3 regions of the Marinomonas sp. PE14-40 genome follow, and region 2 is predicted to be linked to each of the others. Evidence: riboswitches for the same ligand, from Rfam matches in the RefSeq annotation. Region 2 holds a riboswitch; each other region holds the start of a gene.
The links. Region 2 has a riboswitch for thiamine pyrophosphate ahead of thiB (thiamine ABC transporter substrate binding subunit). Riboswitches for the same ligand answer to the same signal wherever they lie in the genome.
Positions count from the first base shown of each region.

Region 1 (4,926 bases), 1.5 Mb from region 2:
AAGGATACTTAAACGGTTAGCCCGCATTGATTGAGCAAGCTCAATATACTCTCTAGATGATTGCCTTAAACCATCAAACGATGTCATTAGAATAGGGAAAAAGATAATGACAGCCGCCATAATGACCTTGGAGACTATTCCGTAGCCAAACCAAAGTACTAGAATGGGTGCTATTGCAAACACAGGAATGGCCTGACTAAAAAGTAATACAGGCAATAACCAGAGACGAACAGGCTTAAAGAAGACCATAAAAATGGCAAACATTAGCCCAGCAGATACACCCAGTAAGACTCCAAATATTATCTCAATTAGAGTCACCAAAAAGTGAGGATATAACACATCCGTTAATTGCCAGAGCCTAGTAAAAACCTTCTCTGGCGATGGCAATATAAAGCTTGGCACTTGCGTTATTGCAACCAGTAACCACCATAAAAAGATGACAACCAAGCTAACAATCAGGACTCGATATACATTGGCATTTACATGTATTTTCATCGTCTTGCCTGCATCATCTGCATAAGTTTACCGTGAAAGCTTGACACTTCTTCACCAATTTTTCGTGGCGGATAAGTATTGGGTAACGGCATAGATTCTAATGCTTTACGCTTAGCTTTGGTTTTAATTAGCTCTTCTTTAGTCAGCTCATTTTTAGCTATTGGCCTTTCAGGAAAGCTAGAAAAGTGTAAAACATTATGCCCCATGATTAACGCTTCAAGTGGGTCATGAGTAACTAAAAGAACGGTCTTATTTTTGAATAAATGACAACTCAACTGCTGCAACTTATCACGGGTAATGGCATCGACGGATGAAAACGGCTCATCCATTAGGATAATGGATTTATCTTGAATTAAGGTTCTGGCTAAAGCGACTCTTTGCCTCATACCGCCAGATAAAGTCGATACGTTATGATCTGCTTTATTCGATAAACCGACTTGCTCTAAAATTGATAACGCTCGGTCTTTTAACGTCTGATCAAATTGACTTTTATTTTTCAATATTGGGCGCTTTAGATCATAAGCTAGCAGAACATTATCAATAACAGATAACCATGGCAGTAACAGGTCTTGCTGTGCCATGTAAGCAAGCGATTGTCGAAATTTTTTCACATCTAAGCTTGCATCTTCATTAGTTTGTATCGCTAACTCATTTACAAATGCACTCTTATGGAGCCCTACTAAATGCTTTAACAAGCTAGATTTGCCACAGCCACTTTGTCCTAACAAACAGGTAACCTGATTTGCAGCTAGCCTCAACTCTACCTCATGATATATATAATCAAGGCTCTGCTGATATTGTAGACTTGCTGTCACCACATACTCTTTTTGAGCCATGATCTTTGAAGCTAAAGCGTTAGGGTTAATCATGCATCAAACCTGATTGATTCAGCATAAAGAAGTGATCAACAGGGCCGCTACCTTGTCCTAATTGATAATCCTTAGCCGCCACTAAACCATGGGAGATATAAGTCTTGGCTTTTCTAATTGACTCAGACATTGAGAAACCTTGGGCCAGGTAACTTGTTATCGCAGAAGACAAAGTACAACCAGTTCCATGAGTATTAGTTGTAATTATTCTTTCCTTAGAAAAGTACTCGAATTGATTTTCAGTCACCCAAACATCTGTGCTGTCTTGAGTGTCCATATGCCCACCCTTTAATAAGACACCTTGAGAACCAAGTGCTAAAAGAGATTGTGCTGTGCTTTCTAACTCAGTATTAGATTTTGGGAAAGCATTAAGGTCTCGCCCTAACAACACTTGCGCTTCATAGAGGTTTGGAGTGATCAAATTTGCTAAAGGAATTAGGTAATTAACTAGGCTGGAAATTGCTTTTGACTCTAATAAAACATCGCCGCTTGTTGCGACCATAACAGGGTCTAATATTATGAATTTAGGTTGATACTTTTTAAGCGCCTGAGCAATCATAAGAATTGTATCTGCATCTGAAAGCATGCCAATTTTAACAGCATCAACTTTCATATCGGAAAAAACGCTTTCTAATTGGGCTTCAACAAACGATTTTGGCACAGGATGAATGGCACTGACGCCTTGAGTATTTTGTGCCGTAAGCGCAGTAATCACTGAGCAAGCAAATGACCCTGTTGCTGACATTGCTTTTATATCAGCCTGAATACCTGCGCCCCCGCCACTGTCAGACCCGGCAATGGTTAACGAAATATGAGGTTGATTATGTGTTTGCATATAAGGCTCCTAATAATAACTGGAGCCTAAAAAAGACAGACTGATTGAAATTGTCTAAAAGAAATGAGGCTTGCCAGTTCCCTACGCCAGTATTAACTGGGTCAGGTTCAACGGGTCTAGAGGCAAGCCTCAGTCTCAGCTCTAAAGAGCACCCCGACTAACTTTATCTGTATTGCTGTAAAGCAAATTTTGCGTGATAGTGCCTTTACAAACGACAAGTGTCAACCGCTTAGTAACTAGAAATTCGTTATAATAAATATATTTTTTAACTACAGCTCAATTTATTTACTCTATAAATCAATATATTAACAGTTAACACATTAATGATATCACTGCAGTATAGCGACTAATGCAGTTAACCTTTTTTGCTCACTTAAACTGAATTTAGATTCAATTAAGTACTTTAGTTCTAAGCTTTGATCTTCATGAGAAAGACCTGAATTTAAGATACTTTCTTTTTGTATTATAAACTGTCGCACTCTTGTATTAAGCTCATTTTGAGACTCTCTCACATTAGCAAGCCTTTGCGCTGCCTCTACTCCAAACTCCTTTGCTTGTAGATCAAACAAGTCCTCACCTGTCGCTTCGCTTTTTTGCTCTAATGTATTAATTAAACCAGTTAGTTTAGTTTTATCCTCCGCTAAATTAGCAACATCATTGCCCTGTAATGTAGCGATGAGCGCTTGCTCATCTGCAATATCCTGCTCAAAAAAAGCCAATCTATAATCAGGTTCAAAGTACTCATACCGCAACATGTCAATTTCTTGATACAAGTTAATTTGTCTATTTATGATAGCGTCTTTATCTTTTAGATTAACTTGATAATTCGAAAACTCATCGTCTAACGCTTTTAATGCATATTTAAAGGCTTGATAGTTTCCCAACAACTCAAGCGCTTCTCTCCGAGCAGGCTCTTCAAGTGATAGCTTGATATCTTCTTTAATTAACTCAATGAGTTGTTCATACGATAATTCACCAAGCAGCGTCATAAAATAATCAAATCTGTGCTTAATACTAATATGAGGAAATAAATGCCCTTCTGCATCAATAGGATATGAGCCAGCTATACTGGTTCCCCTTAACGAGGATTGTGAGCCTATCCATTCAAATTTATCTTTGAAGCGATTGTATTCATTATTTTGTGCAACATTCAGTTGAGCCTTTATGTCGGCTTTTTCTGAAGATGACAAAACGAATGATTCAACTGGTTTATTTGAAATTTGGTTATTAGTTAAAGAGCCTTGATCTTGATTGGTCTGTAAGACAGGCGCTGCTTGATAAGCAACACCTGTCCACTTCGCCAAACCAAGAAATGCAAGTCCACCAAACGCGATTAAGCAGACTTTCTTAGTTAGGGAAATATTCATAACTCACCAATCATTAAAGGCCAGCATTTTTAAGACGATTAGCATGTGTGCGATAGACGGTTAAAGGATCAGTTGCAAACAAGTGATGTATACCAAAGAATTGGTTTACCTCATCTAGATGGTTCATGCTGTAATCGTTACGTACAACCATACCAAGATTACTATCACAACTTTCAATTAGGCCGTCATTTTTACTATCGTCAATAAGTACTGATGTTAAACCTAAGAAGTAATCACTTGGATCGAGTGCATTTGTAAATGCACTCGCACCACTCCAAGAATAGTAATTCACTCCATTTACACTATATTCACCTTCACCACATGCTGTTGTAGGAATACCTTGAGGATGATTTTGATTAAATGCTAACGAACCTTCTGTCGTTAAGGAAGTAAGCATAGAAAGGACATCCTGGTCATAGCCGCCTGCAGACAAATAATCAATTACCGTCGCTAACGCTGTTGTCAGCCCAGCAAGAACAGCCTCAGCAGCAGAGTCTTCAGGGACTGCATTTCGTACAAAGTCGGCTACATCTGAGCCTTTGTTAACACCACCCACAGAGGTAACGGAAGCAATCAGATCAGGTCTAACCGAGGCAACATATCTTACTGTTGGACCACCATGGCTGTGACCAATTAAGTTAACTTTGGTAGAGCCAGTCGCAGCTATAATGTTTTGAACCTCTGCTAGCAACTGCTCCCCTCGAACCTCTACAGATTGGCTATTTGCTACTTGGGTCGTATAAACCTCAGCCCCTTCTGACTCCAATGTTTGGGGGATTTTATACCAATAGTCCACACCTAACATTTCATCAAAACCTAAAATGCCGTGGGTTAAAAGGATGGGATATTTGGTTTGAGTATAATCATCATCTGAGGATGAAAACCACCAGGCTTGAGAGCTGGCAGACCAAAGGGAGGTAGAAACAAGACAGGCGATCGCTAACGATTTCTTAAACATATTCTATTCCTTATTGGAGAACGCACCATACAGACTATAAATGTAATTTAATTACCTATGAGTACGTTCAATTGCTTTTTATTGTTATGGAATGTCGAGAATATGTAAGAATCGTGTATAAAACAAACAATTACAGATATGATTTTTTGTTATTTCTCCCTCGCGCTAAGATCACCTAAAAGATATATCTATATTCACTTTTTCTTTTTCTTAATCCAATAAAAAAAGTGACCACCTTCTTCAGTTTGTAAAATAAGGTCATGCCCTAGAAATTGGCAAAATTTGTTGATATCTCTCGTCGTAGAAGGGTCTGTGGCTTCGACTTTAAGTACCTGATTAGCTTTAATTTTTCGCATTTCAACATGCAAAAGCATGACAGGCTCTGGACAATAGAGTCCAACT
Region 1 is NZ_CP130700.1:996,447-1,001,372, forward strand. It holds gene Q0A08_RS04530 (ABC transporter permease) at 1-495, opposite strand, end outside; gene Q0A08_RS04535 (ABC transporter ATP-binding protein) at 492-1,364, opposite strand; gene thiD (bifunctional hydroxymethylpyrimidine kinase/phosphomethylpyrimidine kinase) at 1,357-2,199, opposite strand; TPP riboswitch at 2,261-2,365, opposite strand; gene Q0A08_RS04545 (lipase secretion chaperone) at 2,529-3,566, opposite strand; gene Q0A08_RS04550 (lipase family alpha/beta hydrolase) at 3,580-4,524, opposite strand; gene tusA (sulfurtransferase TusA) at 4,719-4,926, opposite strand, start outside.
Region 1: it holds a riboswitch for thiamine pyrophosphate, as region 2 does, so the genes downstream of both, thiD (bifunctional hydroxymethylpyrimidine kinase/phosphomethylpyrimidine kinase) here and thiB (thiamine ABC transporter substrate binding subunit) in region 2, are expected to answer to the same signal.

Region 2 (4,926 bases):
AACAACAGCAAAACTTGTAAAGCAAAGCATAAAGATAAGTAGAAAAGCACCCGGTAAGGCTTTACGTAAATAAGGCCACTCCATCCATCGAAATACATTCCATCGAGAAAAGCCAAGTTGATAAGATAAACGCCATTGACCAGAAGGAATGAGATTATGTGCCTGTATAAGTATACGAACAGCGAGCGGCATATTAAAAAACACATGTGCTAGTAAGATACCAAACAATCCATAAAGAGGTAGCTCAACATCCGTTACTGAGGTAATCCAGCCACTACGTCCATAAACAACAACTATCCCTAAAATTGCCACTATACTTGGCACAACTAAAGAAATTGAAAAAAGTTGCAATAGAAAATCCCGCCCCTTAAAACGTCGATGCATTAAGGCACTTGTAACAGGGATGGCAACAATGAGACTGAGCACACTACTTAGCAAAGCTTGCCAGAGAGAGAATTTAAGTAGTCGCCAGATGTAACGGCTCGAAAGGGTTTCATACCAGTTTGAAACATCTTGGAAAGCGAGCAAAACAACGAAACTCGCAATACCAATAATACAGAAAACGCTAACAATTAAGATAGCTGGCAGTAAACTTTTATCAAGCCTACCACCAAATAAGCCTAGTCTCATTGAGTCACTGAATCTAACCACTCATTAATCCACTGCTTACGGTTAGCAGCAACTTGCTCTGCAGGCAAAGTTAATACTTTAGTTGGCTGTTCAAGACCAGTAAATGCTTTTGGTAAGTTATCTCCTAACTCAATAACAGGAAACATCCAATTACCTGTTGCTACTTCACCTTGGAAACCTTGAGTCAAAATAAACTGCATAAATTGATCCGCTAGCGCCTTGTTAGGTGCATTTTTCAATTGAGCTGCCACTTCAACTTGAGGATAAAAACCTTCCGATGCAGGCACGGCCTGATATTTAGATTCACTCTCTACCACCATATGGTAAGCAGGTGATGTGGTATAACTTAAAACAAGATCAGCTTCACCTTTTAGAAACATACTATAACCATCATACCAACCCTTGGTTACTGTCTTAGTATGGCCTGCTAATGTCTGCCAAGCCTCAGCGGCATCATCACCATAAACTGATTTCATCCACAACATCAGACCTAAACCAGGTGTACTGGTTCTTGGATCTTGGTAGATTACAGAAAGGTCTTGATTTTCTACTACGTCCTTCAAAGACTTAGGCACTTCTTTCAAGGTTTCAGTATTATAAATAAATGCGAAATATCCTTGATCAAAAGGCACAAAATGAGAATCACTCCATCCACCTGGTGTTGTTACCTTACTAGTATCTACATTATGCTCAGCAACTAAACCACTCGCTTTAGCAGCTTGCATTAAATTCAAATCTAAGCCTAATAGAACATCCGCTCTTGAACCGCTTCCTTCAAGCTGAACGCGAGATAGAATACCAACAGAAGAATCTAAGGTGACGTAATTTAGAGTACAAGCACACTCTTTTTCAAAGTTCGTTTTAATCTTAGGACCTGGGCCCCAGTCCGATGCAAATGAATCATAGGTATAAACATTTAGTATCTTTGTTTCTTCGGCCTGTACCATAGAGGCTGATAAAGACAAGCTGGCAAGGGAAGCTAGCGCTATTGAAGTAATATAAGGTGTTCGCATTTTGTCGCTCCTAAAAACAAGCCTAATGTGGCATTGTGAGCGGCGAGGCTTGAAGGCTCTCTACTATTAAACTTGGACCTATTAAATTAAGTCACAATAAGCGTTAAGTAGAGGATCTCAATCCCTACGCCAGCATAATCTGGATCAGGTTCATTGGGTTAGCTTTGCTTCTCAGCCCCACATCGAAAACGAATAGAGCACCCCATGAGATAAAAAATCGAAGCGGATTGTAACGATATTTTGAACTTAAGGCCAGTTTCCTGCTCTTAACCAAAACAAAAGGCATGCCATGTATGGCGTATAAAAATGAAAGGAAGAATCTTGTTAAACTCACACACGCAATCAACAAAACAAAGAGAATACCAAGCTTATTTATTTGATCTAGACGGTACCTTAGTTAACTCAGAACCATTAAAAGGCAAAGCGTTAGCATTAGCCTGTCAAGATTATGGCAGTAAAGCAGATCACCTTATCTATCAAGATGTCATGGGACAAGATTGGCCAAGTGTTACTCAACACTTTTTTAAGTCAGCAAAGATAAACCCTGATTTAGCTGAATTTAATCAATACTTTAGACAACACTACCGAAGACTATTAAAAGATCAACTTGACCTAAGCCCGAACATCAAACCCTACCTTAAACAGTTATCCCAGCTTGATTGTAAAGTCGCCGTGGTAAGTAGCGCTGCCAGTTGGATGATAGAACAAGTATTAACTCAACTGGAATTAGACAACTTTTTTGACCTTATCATCAGCCAAGAAGATGTTAGTCGACACAAGCCCCATCCCGAAGCTTATCTTGTCGCACTAAAAAAGCTCAATATTGAAGCAAAAGACGCCTTAGTATTTGAAGATTCTTTTGCAGGCCTTAGCGCAGCAAATGAAGCAGGTTGTGATGTTATTGGTATTAGACATGAATTTAATATCAAGAATGATATGAGCATAGCTAAAATCTGCTTATCAGATTTTAAAGCGTTATTAGATTAGAAGACTTGGAATTTATTTTCATCGCAAGAGACAGAGTAGCCACACTATCGCGCAATTATCTCTTTCTCTATATAGGAAACCACTTAGTAAACTAAGGTGTGACAAATGATATAAAACTGAAAGGCATTGAAACCTGCTACAGTGAAGCAAACTACATCAAGAGCTAATTGAGTCCAATACTCTCTCAACAGCCCCTTGATTACTCAATGCATACTCATAGGCTGCAGCGCCCGTTTCTATGACGAGTGTTTTATCTTTTGCAAAAGCAAGCAATAGACTACCTACCAACTCACTATTTTTGCAACGTAACCCGCCACCAGATAAAACCAAACTTTCAGTAATGTCTTTAAAATTAAAAGTGTGCTCGCCAACCAATACAGGCTTAGATAGGAGAGCTGGCTCGATTGGGTTATGACCACCTCGCTCAATTAAGCTCCCTCCCACAAACGCGAGATCAGATGCTTGGAAATAGTGCATCATCTCTCCCATGCTATCACCTACTAACACATCGAGTTTACACCACTCTTCCATGGGGGTTTCAGAGCGAAGCCCTACATTTTCAAACTTAGCAGAAGCTTGCTGATAGACCTGCTCAAACTTTTTAGGGTGTCTAGGCACAATAATAAGCACAGCACTTGGGTGTTGTGCTTTTAGTACAAGATGCTCTTCCAATAATGGAATATCCTCACCTTCATGGGTGCTGGCTGCGATCCAAACAAACTCATTTTTAACAAAGTATTGTTGCCAATTATCTTGAATAACCTGAGGATTAACCTTTAAATCAAACTTAATATTGCCTGTTACTAACACCTGCTTCGCACCCAAATCTGCAAAGCGTTTTGCATCAGCATCAGCATGGGCATAAATACGATCCGGCAAGGACATTAATCTTTTAGAGAATCCTGCAAATTTAGCGTATTTTTTAAATGACCTCTCACTTAACCTTGCGTTAACAATATAAATCGCCATTCCCTTTTTTTTCACTTGAACAAGCAAGTTTGGCCATAGCTCAGTTTCAATAATTAAAAGCCTAGGACACTCAACCCCTTTCAAAAATCGCTTAACAGAATGATGCCAGTCCACGGGTATATACCTATGAATAACAGCCTCACCAAAGCTACCTGAAACTTGCTCAGCTCCTGTCGGCGTCATTGTGGTAATCAAAATTTTTGCATTCGGGTTCCTAGTGCGCCAAGACTTAACCAGAGGCCTAGCAGCAAGCACTTCACCAACAGACGCACAGTGAATCCAAATATCAGCCTTTACAGGTGTTTGGTTAAAGCCTAAAGCTTTAATTACTGAATAATCAGAATAACCTCGACCTAATTTAAATAGTCTTAGCAATATAAAGGGACTAATCAAACCCATTAAAATTCGATAAATCAGCATTCCTTACTCTTTCTCTTCATTAAACTGCTGACCATGAAGCTTGGCGTAAGCCCCCTCTTTGGCAAGTAGCTCTTTGTGAGTACCTTGTTCAACAATTTGCCCTTGATCAATCACAGCAATAATATCAGCTTTTTCTATTGTTGAAAGCCGATGAGCAATCGCAATAGTGGTTCTATTTTTCATCAAGGAATTAAGTGCTTGTTGAATGGCTCTTTCAGATTCTGAATCTAACGCTGAGGTGGCTTCATCCAAAATTAAAATGGATGCATCTTTCAAAATAGCTCTAGCAATCGCAATGCGCTGTCTCTGTCCACCAGAGAAAAGTGTACCGTCTTCGCCTACTTGGGTATCTAGTCCATACTCTAACTTCTCGATAAAGTCCCAAGCATTAGCCGCTTTTGCGGCCGCAATAATCTCTTCATCAGAGGCATTAGCTAAATGGCCATACGCAATATTTTCACGAACAGAACCATTAAAAAGCACTATTTTCTGATTCACTAAAGCTACATTACGACGTAGGTCATCTAAGGAGTAATCTTTAACATTAAGTCCATCAACTAACAGTTCACCTTCATTAATATCATAAAATCTAGGCACCAAGTTGGCTACCGTAGACTTACCGCCACCAGAACGACCCACTAGAGCTAAGGTTTTACCTGCCGGAAGAATCAAATTAATGTTAGTTAAAATAGTCTTCTCAGTATTAGGGTAGACAAAATCAACCTGTTTAAACTCAAGCTCTCCTTTAAGCGTCCCTACCTTAGTTTTGCCTGTATCTTTTTCACTTTCTTCATCTAAAAACTCAAAGATACTTTGCGCTGCTGCTAAACCTTTTTGCAAGATTGAATTAATCTCTGTCAGTTGTCGCAGTGGCTTACTTAACATACCAGCAGCACCGATAAAGGCC
Region 2 is NZ_CP130700.1:2,463,313-2,468,238, forward strand. It holds gene thiP (thiamine/thiamine pyrophosphate ABC transporter permease) at 1-630, opposite strand, end outside; gene thiB (thiamine ABC transporter substrate binding subunit) at 627-1,643, opposite strand; TPP riboswitch at 1,747-1,858, opposite strand; gene Q0A08_RS11385 (HAD family hydrolase) at 1,950-2,630, shown strand; gene Q0A08_RS11390 (3-deoxy-D-manno-octulosonic acid transferase) at 2,787-4,019, opposite strand; gene msbA (lipid A export permease/ATP-binding protein MsbA) at 4,023-4,926, opposite strand, start outside.

Region 3 (4,926 bases), 670 kb from region 2:
GGTGAATTTGTGGTGATGGTCGATTATAGGCCACAAGAAGATGAGAGTGACAATGATCAAGAGGCAAGGCGAATTCTTGAGATATTATTAACTGAATTACCTGTGAAGCAAGCCTCTCAGTTAGCAGCAAAAATTACAGGGTTAAAGAAAAATTTCCTTTATCAAATAGCCCTAGATATGAAGCCATAAATCACTACTGATATGTTTTTTGATGATATTGCTTTTTACTAATATAGTTATTTGAAATAATGAGTATAGAGGTATCATTAAGGATTTAGTTGTCTGGGATATTGTCAAGGTAAGAGGAACTTGCCTATTATCGCTAGACTATTAAAAAAAACTTATGGATTTGTTATCAAAATGGCTTAAATCGCCAGCCTCTATGATCTTTGTTATAGCGCTAATTGTCACAATTTGCGCTTGGCTTACCTATGCTTTTCTTTCTGCAAATGATAAGACGCTCCCAGCTCATTCTTTTGGAAAAAATCGAATTCAATCCATCGCTTTAGATCGCCAAATTTTATTTCAAACCTCGCACGTTGAAAAGTTGGTCAATCACCTTAAGAGCTTAAAAAACTTTTCAGACAGAGATATCGCTCAAGTATTGGAGCAAGCCAAATATGATAAAAAAGTGTTCAATTATGTTTGGTTAGCTGCTAATGAGTACTCCACTGGGTTGATTGAGCTCCTAAATCAATATCAAATGCTTGAACTTCCATATGAAAGCAGTACTAGCGCTAATCCGTTATATATAAGTCAATCCGAAGCATTCAAAGGTACGATTGCTTCAAGTGTGTCGATTAAAGAGGCGGGTGTTTTGTTTGTAAGCATGAATCTGACAAGCTTTATAAACACTAATACAGACGTTTATAAAGTAAGGGCGCTACCTTGTTTTCATCTATCGCTATCATCTTCTTCTACTACTGCTTTAAACTCGCTTTATCAATCTAAAGCGCTAGCTTGCCAAGGGGTGAGTGACTCTTCAGCCTATGATACTCATTCATTTTCATGGTTAGGTCATAAACTGACATTCATCATTTACCCTCCTTTTAGTCCTATTCAAAACGAGCCAAGATCTTTAATAAAGCTTTTGCTTGCTATGCTCGCACTAATGGCGAGTCTCATTGTTTTTTATGTGTATAGGTCAAGGCGCTATGAGCATAAAATCGAGAGCCTTTTAAAAGACAGGGGGCAAAGTTTAAAAGAGGTTCGAACTGAATATTCAAACCTATTTATGTTGTCTGTAGATGGTATTTATCGAGCGAGTTTAAACGGAAACCTTCTAAAAGCTAATCCTGCTTATGCAACTGCGTTTGGTTATAGTAACGAAGACGAGCTTTGTATTAAGGTAAAAAATATCGGTAAGCAATTGTACCTAGATCCTAAACAATATCTAGATTTTATTAATTTACTTAAAAAGGATCAAAGGGTAATCGGTTTTGAATGGCAAAGTCAGGATCAATTTGGCAGGCGTATTTGGTTACTTGAGAATGCATATTTAACTCAGCAAGATAATGGTGAAATCTATTATGAAGGCTTTATAGCAAATGTGACTGAAAAGAAAAAAGTAGAGGCTGCACTTAAGCATCAGGCGCAAATGGATTCATTAACAGGTCTGTTGAATAGAGCAACTTTTGTCTCCCAGATGTCATTATTTATTGATCAAAATAGTGCCAGGCAAAGTGCTATCTTCTTTATTGATTTAGATAAGTTTAAAACGGTTAATGATCAATATGGACATCATGTAGGGGATGAACTTTTAGTCGAGTTTTCACGGCGTTTACAGGCTTGTTTTAATCAAGATGAAATGATTACTCGATTAGGTGGGGATGAGTTTGCTGTGTTTTTAAAAGATGTAACAGGGTTGCCTCAGTTACATGAACTTGCAGATAAAGTGGTTGCTGGTATGCGTAAACCCTTTGCTTTTAGTAATGGGTTTAATTTTAAAATATCTGCCAGCATTGGTATTAGCATGCTTGATGAAAGTGTTAAGAATGCCAGCGAAGGACTGAAGCAAGCAGACATGGCCATGTATGAAGTTAAGCGCAATGGACGTGCTGATTTTATTATTTTTAATCAGGGTCTCAATGAATCTGAGAGGCGCAGGAGCCTACTTGAAAATAACCTCCTTAGCGCACTTAAGCATAATGAGATTTATATTAACTACCAGCCTATAGTATGTTTTGAAACGGGTGAAATTAAAGGCATGGAAGCCTTGATACGTTGGAAAAATGAAACCTTAGGAGAGGTTTCTCCGGCTGAGTTTATTGCCATTGCAGAACAAATTAATTTGATTAACCCATTTTCAAATTGGTTAATCCATCATGTTTGTCATGATTTGAAAGCCTTGATAAAAAGTAGTGGTAACCCCAATCTCTTTGTCAGTATTAACATATCACCTAAGCAGCTATTGTCAGATCAAGTTTGTGACAACCTATTGATGTCTATGGAAGTCAATCAGCTAACGCCTAAAAACATTAAAATAGAGATTACAGAAACGGCTATTTATGATCAGGAAGAGAGTGTAGTCCGCCAATTAAGGCGCATTCGCAGCTATGGAATAGGTATTTATATTGACGATTTTGGGACTGGTTATAGTTCTCTTGAAAGGTTAACTCAATACCCCTTTGATGGCCTTAAAATTGATAGGTCTTTTGTGAAAAACTTGGTACCTGGTAATAGTCAGGATGTCATTCTTAAGGCATCTGTGAAAATGGCTGAAATGCTCAATCTAGTTGTTGTGGTCGAAGGCATAGAGAGCCATTTTCAGTATGATTTTTTTAAAACCTTAAAGTGTGAATATGCCCAAGGTTTTCTGCTTTATAAGCCTCTATCATTGTATGAGTTGAGCCAAGAAATACTGCAAAAAAATCATTTAAGTACAAGTCTTCCTAGTGACGAAACAATCCGTTAATACGTTATCAAGGCTTTACTTTTGTTCTAATCTCCTTATAGTTGCTTCCACTTGTCGGAGTGCCATTTGGCTGAGATCGTGTTTATGCACGGGATCCGCAGAACCTGAACAGGGCTAAATACCTGCGTAGGGAACAAGAAAATCTTCATTCTTTCTTATCTGCATCGAATGCTTTCCATTCTTTAATTTTGACTAAATGTCATTAATAAAGATTGGTGTTAGCAAAAATCATAGATATGATTTTTGTGAAAGCAAACGCACGACTGACAAGCACTTCTTTCATTTAAAAGGATTGCTTATGTCTTCTAATGAGTTAACAAATTCTAAGTCAAATATTGCTGTACCAGAGGTACAAAGTAAACGAGAAGAAGCTAGGTTGAAGGCGAAAGCCTTTATTGACTCGCTTCAAGCTAACCCCTTTCCTGCTTCTGAACGTGTTTTTATTCAAGGTAGTGACACCTCGATTCAAGTACCAATGCGTAAAATTAATGTTTCAGATACGCCAATTGGTAAAGATCCTGCTAACTTCACTTATGAAAAAAATGAAGCTATTTATGTCTATGAATGCTCTGGACCTTATTCAGATCCAAGTCGAAAAATTGATGTTTATAAAGGCATAGCATCCACACGAGGCAAGTGGATTGAAGCACGTAATGATATACAGGAACTAGATGGCGTCTCTTCTGATTTTGCTCAGCAAAGGTTAAGTGATGAAAGGTTGGATGACCTAAGGTTTGAAAACTTACCAAAAGTTGTGAAGGCTAAGCCAGGTGCTGTAGTTACTCAATTGCATTATGCACGTCAGGGGATTATTACCCCTGAAATGGAGTTTATTGCGATTCGCGAGAATCAAAATATGCAGGCGGTAAAAAGCGAGCTTTTATTAAAGCAGCACCCAGGGCATAGTTTTGGCGCTAATATTCAAACAGTTATCACGCCAGAGTTTGTGCGTCAGGAAGTGGCTTCAGGTAGAGCGATCATTCCTGCAAATATTAATCACCCAGAATCAGAGCCAATGATTATTGGTCGTAATTTCTTAGTGAAGGTAAACGCGAACATAGGCAACTCAGCCTTAACCTCATCTATTGAAGAAGAAGTTGAGAAGCTTGTTTGGTCAACGCGTTGGGGCGCTGATACCCTGATGGATTTGTCGACAGGTAAGAATATTCACGAAACTCGTGAGTGGATTCTGAGGAACTCACCGATTCCAATTGGTACAGTACCGATTTATCAGGCGCTGGAAAAGGTGAAAGGTATTGCTGAAGATCTGAATTGGGACGTTTTCAGAGATACATTGATTGAACAAGCCGAGCAAGGTGTAGATTACTTTACAATCCATGCGGGTGTTTTATTACGTTATGTGCCAATGACGGCAAAAAGGCTAACAGGAATAGTATCTCGCGGCGGTTCAATAATGGCGAAATGGTGTTTAGCTCATCATGAAGAAAGCTTTTTATACCAACGTTTTCGTGAGATTTGTGAAATCTGTCAAACATATGATGTTTCACTGTCGCTTGGTGATGGTTTACGACCTGGTTCTATTATGGATGCCAATGACGAAGCTCAAATGTCCGAGCTCAAAACGCTAGGGGAATTAACTAAGGTTGCTTGGGAATATGATGTGCAAGTTATGATTGAAGGGCCTGGGCATGTGCCGATGCAAATGATCAAGCATAATATGACTGAACAACTTGAGCACTGCCATGAAGCCCCTTTTTATACACTAGGACCACTGACTCAAGATATCGCACCTGGTTATGATCATTTCACATCAGGTATCGGAGCGGCTCAAATAGGTTGGTATGGTTGCGCTATGTTGTGCTATGTAACACCGAAAGAGCATCTAGGCTTACCCAATAAAGAAGATGTTAAACAAGGCTTGATTACTTATAAAATCGCTGCTCATGCCGCCGACCTTGCTAAGGGGCACCCAGGTGCACAAATTCGAGACAATGCTTTATCTAAAGCACGTTTTGAGTTTCGTTGGCAGGATCAGTTTAATTTAGCATTAG
Region 3 is NZ_CP130700.1:1,794,886-1,799,811, reverse strand. It holds gene rsmI (16S rRNA (cytidine(1402)-2'-O)-methyltransferase) at 1-189, shown strand, start outside; gene Q0A08_RS08170 (putative bifunctional diguanylate cyclase/phosphodiesterase) at 344-2,914, shown strand; TPP riboswitch at 2,960-3,064, shown strand; gene thiC (phosphomethylpyrimidine synthase ThiC) at 3,213-4,926, shown strand, end outside.
Region 3: it holds a riboswitch for thiamine pyrophosphate, as region 2 does, so the genes downstream of both, thiC (phosphomethylpyrimidine synthase ThiC) here and thiB (thiamine ABC transporter substrate binding subunit) in region 2, are expected to answer to the same signal.